2 regions of the Paenibacillus sp. JNUCC 35 genome follow, and region 1 is predicted to be linked to the other one. Evidence: riboswitches for the same ligand, from Rfam matches in the RefSeq annotation. Region 1 holds a riboswitch; the other holds the start of a gene.
What was found. Region 1 has a riboswitch for FMN ahead of AC2TF6_RS16020 (DMT family transporter). Riboswitches for the same ligand answer to the same signal wherever they lie in the genome.
Positions count from the first base shown of each region.

Region 2: linked by a shared signal. The riboswitch ahead of ribD (bifunctional diaminohydroxyphosphoribosylaminopyrimidine deaminase/5-amino-6-(5-phosphoribosylamino)uracil reductase RibD) and the one ahead of AC2TF6_RS16020 (DMT family transporter) in region 1 are both predicted to bind FMN.

Region 1 covers NZ_CM177771.1:3,539,412-3,547,181, forward strand. The annotation lists gene AC2TF6_RS16015 (DUF1835 domain-containing protein) at 1-492, opposite strand, end outside; gene AC2TF6_RS16020 (DMT family transporter) at 703-1,701, opposite strand; FMN riboswitch at 1,827-1,972, opposite strand; gene AC2TF6_RS16025 (DUF3139 domain-containing protein) at 2,968-3,303, shown strand; gene AC2TF6_RS16030 (hypothetical protein) at 3,400-3,999, shown strand; gene AC2TF6_RS16035 (OsmC family protein) at 4,638-5,081, shown strand; gene yqgA (cell wall-binding protein YqgA) at 6,519-6,974, shown strand; gene AC2TF6_RS16045 (hypothetical protein) at 7,225-7,725, shown strand.
Region 2 covers NZ_CM177771.1:4,167,042-4,174,811, reverse strand. The annotation lists gene AC2TF6_RS18735 (spore germination protein) at 1-1,622, shown strand, start outside; gene lysA (diaminopimelate decarboxylase) at 1,765-3,096, shown strand; gene AC2TF6_RS18725 (peptidylprolyl isomerase) at 3,371-3,802, shown strand; gene AC2TF6_RS18720 (hypothetical protein) at 3,851-4,114, opposite strand; FMN riboswitch at 4,421-4,602, shown strand; gene ribD (bifunctional diaminohydroxyphosphoribosylaminopyrimidine deaminase/5-amino-6-(5-phosphoribosylamino)uracil reductase RibD) at 5,095-6,234, shown strand; gene ribE (riboflavin synthase) at 6,219-6,887, shown strand; gene AC2TF6_RS18705 (bifunctional 3,4-dihydroxy-2-butanone-4-phosphate synthase/GTP cyclohydrolase II) at 6,927-7,770, shown strand, end outside.

The DNA of each region.
Region 1 (7,770 bases):
ATTACCGGTCCAGATTGTAATGTCCTTATCGGCGGGTAAGCTGCGCATAGTCTCCAGAATGGTATCTGAACCGTGCCGGATCCCTGTTAGCTGGGCGTGTCCATACCCTTTGAAACGTTCGGACATCCATTCCAGCCGGAACTTCCGCCCTTCCTCCGTCTCCAGTTCCCGGATCGGCCCTTCGGAAAAACAATCGTTGAACGCCAGGATCTCGCTTTCCTTCCTCCTGCTCAGGCTGCTGAGCGCAGATTTCAAAGCTCCCGCTTCGGACAGTCCCATCACAATGTGGACATGGCCTGCTCTTCCCTCGTTCTCCGCCCGTTTTCGGGCCAAGTGTCCATTCCATATCTCTAAAATTTGTTTTTGAAGGGCATGTTCTTTCTCCAACAGCTCGTCGTAACGCTGTGCTTGCTCCAGCATTTGCAGCAGCAGGCCCTTGGCTTCATTGGGATGAAGGGCATGAATCTCGTCAAGCATAGCCGGGCGCTTCATTTCCGTACACCTCACTTAGCGGGATTATGTAAAATAATGGTATTGTGTTTATTTTAGCATAGCATCCTTCCGGAAATCCGGCTATACTCTCCCGCACACCTGTCTGAGGTTCAACTAAAGTCAATTCTTTCGCTCCCTGCAAGTGGAGTTCCGCTTTCGGTGGATATAAAAAAAGACCGCCGATTAGGCAGTCTTTGGGATGCGTTGCAATTAAACGGTCGAAGCGTCTAGCTTTTCGTTGGCGCCGGACGCGGCGGCTTTACTTTCCGGGGTGCGTCCCATAAACCACAACGTGGACCAGATCAGAAGGAAGCCGGCCAGCTGTCCGATTGTCAGGGCCTGATCGAATACGAGCCAGTTGATCAGAACACCGACGGCCGGGAAGGACAACTCCGCGATCGTCGCGAGAAACGCCTTGGTCGAGGACAACCCTTTATAGTAGAGCAGCATGCTGATCAGCCCCGGGAAAAACGCCTGGAACAGCAAGTTCACAACAATGAGCGCCCACTCGCCCGTTCCTTTATGAAGCTGCCAGGCGTCCCCGCTCGCCATCAGCACGATAAACAGCAGCGGAATGGCCAGTAAAAACCGGAGCGAAGTTACGATCGGGAAATCGAGATTTTTTTGCAGCAAATATTTGCCCATGACCGTGGACCCGCCCCAGAGAATTGCGGCCAGAATCGACAGCAGACAGCTCATGGTGCCCAGATCTTTGAGCCCCAGCGACGGGGATTGAAACCCGAACGTCAGCAAATACGTGCCCCCAAGTGCGAAAAAGATGTATTTAAAAAATCGGGCCGGCAGAGCTTCTTTCAGCAGTACGCGCGCCAAGGTAATTGCGAATAAGGGTTGAAGCTTTTGTAAAAGCAGCACGGCATTCGCGCTCCCATGAGCAAACGCCGACGTGAACAAAATCGTGGCGATTGCCGATCCGCCCCATGAAATGAACAGCAGCGCGCCGATGACAGCCAGCGTCAGCTTCCCGGTCAGTTGTTCGCGGTACCGGATCAGGACCGGAAGCGCGTAGCAGGCGAGCAGCAGGTGTTCGATGAACACGATCTGCGCCGATGTTAAGCTTTTCAGCAGCAGGATGCGGAAAAGCGGATCGAGTCCCCACAAAGTGGCGCCCAGCGCGACATACCAGATGCCGTTGATCCCTTTTCCTTTCGTTAATGCGGACTTTCCGTTAAGACCTAAAGCATTCTCCAATTCAAAAACCCCCTGTGGAATGTTTTGAATTGAACCTTCCGAAAAGAGACGATGCCCCCGCTGGAAGTTCAACGGGGGCATCGACAAACAGACTTCATTAAAATGAAAATTTTAATGAAGCTGCTTTTCACCTTCTCCCATCCGGACTTTACCGTCGGCCTTGGAGTCGCACCAAGTCAGTCCCGGCCGTAAAAGCCGGGAGTCGCGGGCTTAGGGTACTTGCGTACCCATCACCGCCGGTTGGGACTTTCACCCTACCCCGAAGGTTCAATATTCAATTTCGTATGTTTTTTGGGTGGCCTTTAGCAGTCGTTTCGTTACCCGAAACCCTTGATACCACTAGGTTTGTAGCAAATCTTCGTTTCCGTTGATGATCTGGCGTTACCTCTGATATCATCCCGTTTCAGAACAAAATCCTACCAAAAACCTGCCGAAAAAACACTTAACTGTAATTGAAATATTAACACTCTAAATTAAAAAAAGCAAGGGCTTATGCCCTGCTTTCTTTGCCTTCTAACCAATTGAAAATCACGTCTCTAGATGCGTTTATCATAGCTGTTTTACCTACCCGTCTTACTGGAAACGGAGGTTTCTAAAATTAGTATTCGTTCCTTCTTCCAAAGCCTAGAACCTGAATAATTTGTTCTACTGTTAAAACTAGAGGCAGATCTGCTTTGTTGATATTAAATTTTAGATTTTTATTTTCCATGTGTATCTTCTTTTAGCATCTTAGCACAAAATATAACACGCGCTATCGACCCGTCCTTTTTATATTTGGCTGTTCCCATTTTTGTACAACTTTAAATCCGCGACGTTCATTATCGTGTATCGCTTGATTTAACTGCTCTCTTTCTTTTACTTTTTTATGAAACAACTTGTGATCCATTCTTCGAATTGATCTTCTATCTTAACCCATTTGCCATCAAAAACAAAAATACTTCATTTCTAGTTCTCTTGCCAATCTTAAATACTGAATTAAACTTAGTGGTAGAATCCATAACCATGCTTGTTGTTGGATTGCTAAGTTCGTTGTGAAGATGATAAACGGTGTAGTTATCTTTCAGTAAAATCGCCTTCATGTATCGCATATTTTCATTTATATAAATAGCCGTTCATCAATTTATCTTTTCATTAACCAATATAGAACTTTACATATTTTACTATATATAGTATATTGATTGCGTTTCAATAATCATCTCTAAGCCCTGTGAGTGCGTTTCACAAGGCTCCCTCTATTCGAATTTTTATTCTTTTACACCAAGGAGAGTGAAAACTATTCGTAAAATTTGGCTTATTGTGTTATTTGTCTTAATGTTGGCTATAGGTTTTTTTATTGGAGATTATTACGGAAGTGAAATAAAAATCAACACTGCAATCAGTCAATCTCTTGAAAAAAGAACAGTAGAGCATCTTAAAACCAAGGGTTTTGAAGCAAAGGACTACACATTCAAAACAGTTAAGGCGCAAAAATTTGTTGGTATTAATGATTACGCAGTTGCGGTTCAATTTAAGGATGAACCTGAAAACACTTATTACTATAGTGAAGATACAGATGGAAAGATATATCAATCAAGCAGAAATGGACAGAAGCATATTGAGTAATAATTAAAAGGTAAATACAAGCATGTTTGACTCAATTATATTAATATGGTAAATTTATCTAGTTGGCCAGCGAATAAGATATGTGGGAGAGTTAGAATGTCTAAAAATATTTCAAAAATACTATCTCTAGTAATGGCACTGATTTTTATTTTTCCTGTTACTATATTTGCAAACGAGTCCACTTCTGACAATACAGTTTACTCTGTTCCTCCTGGTGGTGGACGTGTTTATCCTGGAACCAGTGTTAGTGTAATTCCTGGAGACGTTTTGGTTACAAATGATACTCGTAGTTCTGGACTACACGGGCACGCAGCTATTGTAGGCGACTGGGATGGTGTAACGGTTAGCATTGAAGGCTCGGGTTACAATCCAGGACTTACATCTTTAGACGATTGGTTTAAGAAGCGCCCTAATACTAAAGTAATGCGATGGACAGGTGCTTCCTCTCAGGCTATTAATGCTGGGTTTTGGGCAAAGAGCTATGTAAGCACTCATCCAAACGCAACGTTCAGCCTAGTCAATACGTTAGGAGATCAAGATAAAGTTTATTGTTCAAAGATACCTTGGATGGCTTTTTATTATGGTTCTAATATAGCTATAGATGGTCATAGTTATATTGCCAATATGGTATACAGCCCGTATGCCTGGCTATCTGCTAGTAAAATGAGTGCGGTTGCTACAATTGGTGCTATGTAAATACAATAAAGACTTTAACGCCCTCAAATAGAGGGCTTTCTTCATATCTTCGTACAATAAAACCATAGTTTTATTGTCTAAATATTAGTTCGACCAAACAGCCTGTATTTCATTCGAACTTATATAGTGTCACATCATAATCAATGAAAACTTCCTCAATGATTTGTCCTACTATATCCCAATCTCCACCAGCTAAGCCGCAACCAATATTGTACGGCAGAGCAATCGACTGATCCGATTTCATCGCTAAAGACTTTAATTCGTTTAATGCTCCACGCAATGCAATATAGTCCGTATGTCTTTTTTGAACTCCATATCCATATTGTCCAAATAAATTAGCAATGCATTTTTCATTCTTTGTTGGTACGATCTGACAACGACCTAATAACTCCCCTTTGTTACTACATGATAGTTTATATTGTTTAAAAGCCTCTGGGTAGTCACGTTTTTGTAATTATTTTTTCTACTGTAATTAACCTAATCTATTCTCAATTACATATACATAATGCATCAATTTATTAATTCATCAAAAACTTTAAAAGTAACATTTTATTGTATGAGTGCATTCAAAACAACACTATAAAAGCCGTATATGGTATTATTATCTTGAATCTTTTTAATCCAAAGGAGTGAGTAAAATAGCTACTACAACATTTAAGGCATCGGCACACTTGCAAGAAGGTGTAGTTGTAAAAGTTAGTTCAAGAAATTTTGAGTTTACTATTGACGAACCTAAAAGTCTGGGAGGAACGGACACTGGGATGAATCCAGTTGAAGTGTTACTTGGTTCATTAGGTGCGTGTCAATCAATTGTAGCCAGAGTATATGCTAAAAAGTTTAATATAAATCTTGAAGACTTTCGAGTAGAAGTCGAAGGTGATTTGGATTTGGATGGATTCTTTAAGAAGGCAGATGTTCGTCCAGGATACTCTGACATTCGTTACACTTTTTATATCAAAACAGATGCGCCTAGAGAACGAGTTGAGGAATTCGTTAAGTTCGTAGAAGAAACTTGCCCTGTAGGAGATACAATTGCAAACTTGGTCAATCTCAAATTAAACGGTATTGTAATCGAAAATTAATCTTAAGATACATTTACTTAGCACCCAGTTTGGGTGTTTTTGTTTCCTGTCTATTCTATAAAATTAAAATTTCGTAGTGATCTATTAGTTTCCGTAATAAGATACAACTTCGCCCGTTACGCTGTCATGATGCGTTATAATAACATAGCCAATCTTTTCGGGCTCTTTTTTGAATGACTGAATTCTGTATTGAGCACAAGGTTCTATTCAATCTGTCCGACATTATTTCACCTCTTTTAATTGCTTCTTCGGGAATCCAAACTTCACATTTGATCCTGTGGCAACCCTTGCTCTTTCCTTTTTGAGTAGGAGCATGCATAGACATATTTCCACTCGACGGAATAACTACTAGCGCATTATCCTGGCGCCGCTCCACCATTACCTCCGATAATTGTTTACTCACTCGATGCATCAAGCACTACTCTTTTACTCCGTCATATAAATGATTAAAAAAACGGACAGTTGATAAGATTTTCGAATAGTTATCATTATCATCTATATATATTAAATTCTTAACTATATTTTGTTCCTAATCTCACATGGGTAGGTCTGCCCTAAAGACACACATTAATCATTATTTAAGATCAAATAATATCAATGGATGGGGGATAGCCCCATCCATTCTACATTAGTTATGAATTTGAATTAATTCAAATAGTCTACTGAGATGTGAGTAGCCTCGTCAAAGTTGCTTACTGGAACCAATCGACTTATCTCAACCATATAGCATCAAATTTAATTTAATTATACTATTTATTTTTATTTATTTAATCTATTCTGCGTATTTGCTTCAGTTAATATATATTTAATTCTTTTGTTATTTAAAGGGAGAAATAAATAATTATTTGTCTTCCCTTAAAGCTTTTCTGAAACTTAAACCCACATGAATTCTAACTGTGTCACTGTTAAGAACTAAACCCAGACCTTTAAAGCTAAGCATACTGTCAACTTGCATTTTAGAGTAAACTTCTGCATATCCAGATTCTGGACCTTCGTAATACTTACCAAACTCCATAATTGGTTACGTTTATAGATGAACCCCAAAAGGTTCGCCCATAATCACCTTCTCCATATGTCGCTTTGGCTTTCACGCCTCTTTCGAAGCTACTCCCATTTTACGCGTCTACTCACTCCTAATGTTTCTTTACAATACTTTTTTACACATCTTTTTGCTCTGTATAGTGTGAAAGGTGACTTCAAAGCATTCCCTTCACAAACTGAGTATTGTATCTGTATGTGCTTTTGTCATATATGTTTTGTTCTCTCTAATACCCGCCCTTGCATGTACACCAGTTTCGAATCCAATTTTGGTTCATTGTTTATACTTCCATATATTATTTCAATAACATGTAAATAAAATGTTTACAAATAATTTAAAGCTATTTATTTAAATATGTAGTACAATATACAAGTATTTACAATTGAAGGAGGATTACTATGAAAAAATCTATTGTTTCATTTTTATCGGCTGCCTTACTTCTTAGCTCTGTATCATCCGTAGCTTTTGCAGAACAAAATGCTGTATCTCCTCAAGGATTAATTACACCTCTGGCAGATTCAGGATGGCAAACTAAAAATAACATCAGGGCAAGGGTTTACACGGACGCTAATAGTTACGGACCTGGCACGAGCAAAATCAAAATTACAGCAGAAAAATCAACCACAGGTGCAGCTTACTACGAACTCTATCTGGATAATGGTAAAGAGATGGTTAAGGTAGGAAGTGGAACAATAGGTTCCTCAGTCACTCTCGACGCGTCTGTATCTAGTATAGTTCCCGTTAATTCACAAGCATCCCTTACAGTCCTCCTTAAAATTTATGCATATGGGGATTGGGATAAATGGCTTGGCGATTGGGAGACCGGTAGTTTTACTGTAGTAAGAACAAATTGATTTGCGGGAGTCCTTGCTTTCTAGCAGGGACTCTTTCATTTTATTTTCTCGCATTAAACTCTTCATTTTATTGAAAAGAAAGGGGTGTGGAATAATTCTTCAAGACATTAATAATGAAGCATTTATTTACCGCTAATCATTTTACATATATTACTTTTTTTTACAATATTGGAATTTCCTATTATACTATGCTTATGTTCTCAGTATATTTAGGTTACCAGAAATAAAATAATTCATGGAGGGAAACAATATGAACAACTTAAAGAAAATTGCAACATTTGGCGTTGCCTTTGCATCTATTATTTCATTCGCTGCTATTGGTAATGCTAAGACACCAGCTACGTCAGATTCCCAGAAGCAGATAACTGCACCAAAGATTTCTGAATTGGTAGCCCCACAAGATGAGACCGGGTTTTCTTATGAATTTTCCGATTTAGGAAGAGCGTCTGATCCATTACTTACTAAAGGGACAACAACCTTCAACACAACGGCGGCGGTCTATATTACTCTAGTACAGTGGTCTACCGATTATTATAACGGTGCAACTGGAAAAGTAGATATGCTCTACGAACTTATTGATGTAAAAACTAATAAACCGTTTCAATCGGAAAGAGTATATGACCAATTAACATCTCAAAATAAAACCATTGGCTGGTCAAATGTACCAGCCGGGTCTTATAAGGTTAGATTAACAAACAAAGGTGCAGGATATGGCCATGGTAATGGTTTTGTTCGAGCTTATCCTCAATAATAGTAAATAGTAGAGTCAAGAATATACTGAGAACACACTTGATTT
Region 2 (7,770 bases), 630 kb from region 1:
GCGGCGGAGAGCAGCCGCCGAACGCCGAAGGCCACGGCGCCGCGCCAGACGTCAGACGCAGCGAGGGCACCGGGCAGCAGAAGCAGGTTTCCGGCGCCGAGGGGGATAAACAAGGCCAGAAGGGCAAGGGGCCGTCGAATGGCGATGCATCGAAACCGGTGGACGACCCGATCCCGCTCTCGATGCAGGAAGTCAAGGATATGCTGGAAGAGCGTTCGGGCCTGGGGACATCGTTTGACCTTGTGCTGCGCGAGATGGTGTTCGGCTCGATCCGGGTCGGCTTTTACTTCGTAAACGGATTGGCCAAAGACCAGGTGCTCACGATGGTCCTGGACCGGCTAAGTTACGCGGACCACGCCGCGATGGAGAATAGTCCGGCCGAGAGCCTCAAAGAATATCTCATTCCGCACATCCAAGTGTCGCCGTACCAGACGATGAAAGAAGTCATCGGCCAGGTCATGACCGGGGCGACCGGCGTTTTTATCGAAGGCGAAAAGACGGCGCTCGTCGTCGACGCCAAAAACTTCCCCGTCCGTTCGACAGAAGAGCCTGACCTCGAAAGAGTCGTGCGCGGCTCAAGGGACGGATTCGTGGAAACGCTGATGACGAACGTGGCGCTTGTGAGAAGAAGGGTCCGCGACCCGAAGCTGCGGGCCGAAATTATGCAGGTGGGGAAGCGGACCAGCACCGATATCTGCATCGGCTATATCGACGATATCGCGAATCCGAAGCTGGTTGAGGCCATCCGTGACAAAGTCAAGAACGTGGATCTTGACGGAATTCCGCTGGCCGAGAAGCAACTGGAGGAGGCAATCGTAGCGAAAGGCTGGAACCCGTATCCGCTGGTTCGCTACACGGAGAGGCCCGATGTGGCGTCCGCCCATCTGCTGGAGGGGCACGTTATTTTGATGTCCGATACTTCGCCGAGTGTCATGATCATGCCGTCGACGTTCTTCCATCATCTGCAGCATGCGGAAGAGTATCGGCAGCTTCCGATTATCGGTTCCTATCTGCGCTGGGTCCGTTTTCTGGGAATATTGGCTTCGCTGTTTCTTTTGCCGCTTTGGTACCTGATGGTATTAGAACCCGGTCTCAAACCGACCGGCCTGGAGTTTATCGGACCGCAAAATCCGGGCAAAATCCCGGTTCTCATCCAGTTTCTTCTGGCCGAACTCGGGATCGATCTGATGCGGATGGCTTCCGTTCATACGCCGACGCCTTTATCCGTTGCCATGGGGCTGGTCGCGGCCATTCTCATCGGAGACATTGCCGTTAAAACGGGGCTGTTCACGAATGAGATTATATTCTACATTTCAATCGCGACGATCGGCATGTTCGCCACACCCAGCTACGAGCTGAGTTTAGCCAACCGGATCGTCCGGCTTATCCTGCTGTTTTCGGTGGCGCTCTTCAAAGTTCCGGGTTTCGTCATCGCAACTACGGTATGGCTGATGTTCCTGTCCCTCCAGCGTTCGCACACGGCTCCGTACATGTGGCCTTTCCTTCCGTTCAATGCGATGGGGCTGCTGAACATCTTGTTCCGTCTGCCGGTTCTGACGCACAAAACAAGGCTCAGCATCACGCGTTCCAAAGACGGGACCCGTCAGCCCGCGCCCGAATGACAGCGCGTCCTATCCGGCTTGTCCGCTTCCGTGAAAGTTGTATTGTCAGCTAAGTGACATTGTGTTACTTTAGTTAATAATGTAATGGAGAAACAAGACGGAAGCAGTCATGGATACGGATAACGAAGAGGGGAAACGGACGATGCATCTTCATGGAACAAGCCGAGTTAACGCTCTAGGCCATTTGGAAGTCGGCGGTGTGGATACCACGGAACTGGCCGCCCGCTATGGAACACCGTTATATGTTGTGGATGAGGCGCTCGTGCGCAGGCGCTGCCGCGAGTTTGTCGATGCTTTTCAGGCGTCCGGATTAAAATTTCAGGTTGCTTACGCAAGCAAAGCATTCTGTGTCATGGCGATGTGCCGCATCGTAGCGGAGGAAGGACTGTCCCTGGACGTCGTATCCGACGGGGAGCTGTTTACGGCCCTTCAGGCGGGTTTTCCTCCCGAGCGCATACACTTCCACGGCAACAACAAGACGCCGGCCGAGATCGAAATGGCGCTTGACGCCGGAATCGGCTGTTTCGTCGTCGATAACTTCACGGAGCTCCGCATGCTGGATGCGATTGCGGGTTCGAAAGGCAAGCGCGTACCGATTCTGCTGAGAATAACACCGGGCGTCGAAGCCCATACGCACGAATATATTTCCACCGGCCAGATCGATTCGAAGTTCGGATTCGACCTCGGGAACGGGGCCGCTTTCGAAGCGGTCAAAGAATCCGCCGAGGCGAATCATCTGCTCCTGCTCGGCGTTCATTCCCATATCGGATCGCAAATTTTCGAGGTCGAAGGTTTCCGGGTGGCAGCCGAGAAGGTGGCCCAGTTCGCCTCGCAGGTACGGGATGAGCTGAACGTGGTTTTCTCGGTCATCAACCTGGGCGGCGGCTTCGGAATCCGCTATGTGGAAGGCGACACGCCTCTGCCGATGTCGACCTATGTCGAAGCGATCGCGGAAGCGGTCAAAACCCGCTTCGAGGCCGTTTCTTATCCGATGCCGGAGATCTGGATCGAACCGGGCCGGAGTATCGTCGGCGATGCCGGAACGACTTTGTACACCGTAGGAACGAACAAGGATATTCCCGGCGTTCGCAAATATGTTTCCGTAGACGGGGGCATGACGGATAATCCCCGCCCGGCCCTTTACCAGTCCCAGTACGAAGCGATGCTGGCGAACCGGGCTTCGGAGCCGTCTCAGGAGACGGTCTCCATCGCGGGCAAGTGCTGCGAAAGCGGCGATATGCTGATCTGGGACGTGGAGCTTCCTCTCGTCGAGACGGGTGATATACTGGCCGTTGCCAGTACGGGAGCGTACAATTACTCCATGGCCAGCAACTACAACCGGATTCGCAGACCCGCCGTCGTTTTCGTAAAAGACGGAATGGCCGACATGGCGGTCAAACGGGAAACGTACGAAGATCTGGTCCGCAACGATGTCGTGCCGGAACGGATGAAACAAATTCAGCCGGTCCGCTGATTTTCATCCATAGACGGGCATAACGTCCCGATAACGGCCAAACAAGCCGGAGGACTCCCTCCGGTTTGTTTTTTTACTCTATACGCTTGGAAAGTGCTGCAGCGCAGCGAAAGATAGTGAACGGTTCCCGTTAACAGACGGACGAACCTGACTCGTAAAAGTGACGCTTATTTGTACATCCATCCAATATGGAGTACAATGAAAGAGATTGCTTTCACAATCATGTACCCCGCAATCTAAGCAGGAACCGATACATAAAAGGAGAGTGTCCCACATGGCAAAACAAGCGAAAATCACAATGGCAGGCGGCGGCGAAGTGCTGATCGACCTCTTTGAAAAGGATGCCCCGAACACAGTGGCAAACTTCGAGAAACTGGCTAATTCCGGTTTCTACAACGGACTCAATTTCCACCGCGTTATTCCGGGCTTCGTAGCCCAAGGCGGCTGCCCTCAAGGCACCGGCACCGGCGGTCCCGGATACACGATCGACTGCGAAATCAACCCGAACAAACACGAGCGCGGAACGCTTGCAATGGCTCACGCCGGACGCAACACGGGCGGCAGCCAGTTCTACATCTGCTACCAGCCGCAGCCTCATCTTGACGGCCAGCACACGGTTTTCGGCAAAGTAACCAAAGGCATGGAATATGTGGACGCGTTCAAAGGCCGCGACACGATGGAGAAAGTTGAAATCGTCGAAGTGTAAGGAATGAACCCAAAAGCCCCTGGACAACCGCTGTAAGAAAGCGGCTGATCAGGGGCTTTTCAGGTTCAGGGCATCGCGGCGTATTTCCGCGTACGCAACATCCAGCAGAGAATCCACGCCGGCTTTACCGAGTTCGTCCCAGAGCCGCGCTTTATCCCATCCGCAGGCTGCCAATCCCTCATGGAGTACACGGCCGCGCACAATAACGGGGATCGCGTCAGAATGGCCATGATATAGGTTTGCAAAGCCGACAGCCGCCGTGTTTTTGGCCGCCTTCAGGCCCTTTCGGGTAAAGTCTGTGTTCCTTTTCATTTATTCGGCTTCCCTTTCGTATAAGATGATCGTCCGGGTTTTCCGGGCACTTGCTTAAATATCCGGATGGTGGAATACCCTTCTGTCCTTCCGCCGCAATCTCCATTTAGGTACGGGACATAAGCATCCTTCCTTGATGTGAGACCCGTTCCGCTTTTTTTCGCATGACATCCATAGGACAGACTTATCCAGCCTTTCCCCGATTCGGCCCTGCTTATACCGTTTTCCGACCGGACTAGTCAACTTGACACTTGCAATTTGGAAATGACAATGGTACTATTCAGTCAACAATCGAATAAGATTGAATCAATCCTTCGGGGCGGGGTGAAAGTCCCTACCGGCGGTGTTGCCGCAGTACCGGTTATCCGGTCTGCAGCTCAGTCCGTGACCCGGCTTGTCTGTTTTTAAGCGTTCGAACGCAGGACAACCCGGCTGACTTGGTGAGAGTCCGAGACCGACAGTTAAAGTCTGGATGGGAGAAGGAGAACGAAACGATTCAGTCTGCATACGCAGCTTTACCTGCATTCGCGCAGAAAGGGCTTTTTTAGGTACATACGCGGCCTGGGTTGGCCGGCTTATTTGTGCTCTAAAGTTCATACGCAGCGGCGAGACCGGACGGCGGGCCATCGAGGCCTTAGCTTGTGCTATCTTTCCACTGCCGTTATTTCCGATAACGTCCTTTCTGCAAGCAAGATCCGAAATGTGTGGTAGCAGCACGTTTCTTTGGCATACCTGCCGGAGAATCCCGTATCCGTTCCCTTATTAAGGGGATCGGAGGTACTTTCCCGTACCCGCAGACTGGCTTCACGCGCGTTCTTGCTATTCCATAAACCGCCCTTGTCCGAAACGGACAGGGGCTTTTTCAGGTTCAACATTTTGGCCGATGCGGGAGAGACTACACACAGAACGAACCAAGCCGGAACGCTGCTGAGGCAGAAAAGAGGGAAGAGCCAATTCCCTTCCCGGAAAGGAGACCGCTCATGTTTCAACCTTTACAGGACGAAAGTTACATGCGCCTGGCGCTGCAAATGGCCCAGGCGGCGCTCGGACAGACGGGCATCAATCCCGTCGTCGGCTGCGTCGTCGTCAAAGACGGCCGCATCGTCGGCATGGGCGCCCATCTGAAGCGGGGAGAGGGCCACGCGGAAGTGCACGCGCTGAAGATGGCCGGCCGCGAAGCTGAAGGCGCCACGGCTTACGTCACGCTGGAGCCGTGCAGCCATTACGGCAAGACGCCGCCGTGCAGCGACCGGCTCATCGAGAGCGGCATCCGCCGGGTCGTCGTCGCGACCGTAGACCCGAACCCGCTCGTGGCGGGATCGGGGATCGCGAGACTGCGGAGCCGGGGCATCGATGTGGAGGCCGGTCTGCTCGCGGACGAGGCGAACGCCTTGAACGAGGCGTTCAACAAATTCATCGTGACGCGCCTGCCCTTCGTCACGATGAAATCCGCGAGTACGCTTGACGGCAAGATCGCCGCCAAAACCGGCGACAGCAAGTGGATCACCGGCGCGCCCGCCCGCGAGCTCGTCCACGCGATGCGGCACCGCCACGCCGCGATCATGGTCGGCATCGGCACCGTGCTTGCCGATGATCCCGAGCTGACCACCCGGCTGTCCGTGCCGGCGCTCCATCCGCTGCGAATCGTCGTCGATTCGCAGCTCCGGACGCCGCTGTCCGCGCGGGTGCTGCGGCAGCAGGATGAGCGGCCGACGCTCATCCTGACAACCGCCGGCGCCGATCCCGCCAAGCGCGAAGAGCTTGAAGCCCTCGGCGCCGAAGTGCTGGCGTGCGGCAGCGGCCCGCACGTCGATCTCCCGCTCGCGATGCGGCTGCTGGGCGAGCGGGAGGTGCCCTCCGTCCTCCTGGAAGGCGGAGGACGGCTCTGCGGGGCGATGCTGGAGAACGGCCTGGTGGACAAGGCGGTGCTGTTTTTCGCCCCGAAATGGATCGGCGGCGGGCCGGAGGCGCCGGACAACGCGTCGTTCGCCGGATTCGGCCGCATGAGCGAGGCGATCCGGCTGGCGCGGATGACCGTCGAGACCGTCGGCGAAGACGTCTGTCTCACGGGTTACCCGCAGTACGCCGAGAAGGAGGGTTCATCATGTTTACCGGATTAATCGAAGAAATCGGCGTTATGCGCCGCATACACAAGCAGGGCCAGGCGATGGTCCTGACCCTCGGCGCACGCCTGGTGCTGGAAGATGTAAAGCTCGGCGACAGTATAGCCGTCAACGGCGTCTGTCTGACCGTCGTCGCTTATGACAAGGAGACCTTTTCCGTCGATGTCATGCCGGAGACATACCGCAAAACGAACCTGGCCTCGCTTCAGACGGGAGCACGCGTCAACCTGGAACGGGCGATGCCGGCGAACGGACGTTTCGGCGGCCATCTCGTACAGGGCCACGTGGACGGCACCGCCCGGATCCGGGCGAGAACGCCGGAGGAGAATGCGGTCGTCTACCGGCTGGAGCCGGACGACGATGCTGTCCTCCGCTACATGATCGCGGGCGGTTCCATCACGATCGACGGTATCTCGCTTACGCTTATAGACGTGACCGACAGCACGTTTGCCGTTTCAATCATTCCGCATACCCTGGCCCAGACGATTCTGCAGGACAAACAGCCCGGGGACAGCGTGAACATCGAATGCGACGTGCTTGGGAAATATATTGAAAAACTGCTCCGCACGGGTCCGAGCGGGAAGACACATTCCCGCGCCGGACAGGGCGGGCTGACCGAGAAGTTTTTGGCGGAGAACGGATTTTTCTGACGGTAAGCCGAACGGTATTTTTTTGAAGGAGGGAACAAAATGACAGAGAGAGAAACCTATTCGTTTCATTCGATCGAAGAAGCGGTCAGCGACCTGACCGCAGGGAAGGTCATTATCGTCGTGGACGACGAGGACCGCGAGAACGAAGGCGATTTCATTGCCCTGGCCGACAAAACGACGCCCGAGGTTATCAATTTCATGATCAAGGAAGGCCGCGGACTCGTCTGCACCCCGATCACGGAAGAACGGGCGCAGGAACTGGACCTGCCTCCCATGGTATCCCGCAATACGGATTATCACGGGACGGCTTTTACGGTGTCCGTCGATCATGCGGAAACGACGACGGGGATATCGGCCCACGAGCGCTCCCGGACGATCCGGGCCCTCATTGATCCGGAAGCGAAGCCGCTTCATTTCCGCAGGCCGGGGCACGTATTTCCCCTGATTGCGAAAAAGGGCGGCGTCCTGCGCCGCGCGGGTCATACGGAAGCGGCCGTCGACCTGGCCCGCATGAGCGGCTCGTATCCCGCGGCGGTTATTTGCGAGGTGATCAAAGAAGACGGAACGATGGCCCGGGTCCCCGATCTGATGGAGGTTGCCCGCATTCACGGGCTGAAGATCATTACGATCAAAGACCTCATCCATTACCGGAGTGAAAAGGAAAACCTGGTCAAACGCGAAGTGGAGGCGAAGCTGCCGACGGATTTCGGCACGTTCCAGGCCATCGCGTATACAAACCAGTTGGATCAGAAGGAGCATGTTGCGCTTGTCAAAGGGAATATCGACGGTTCGGTCCCGACGCTGGTGCGCGTGCATTCCGAGTGTCTGACGGGAGATGTGTTCCACTCCCACCGCTGCGACTGCGGTCCCCAGCTCGCTGCCG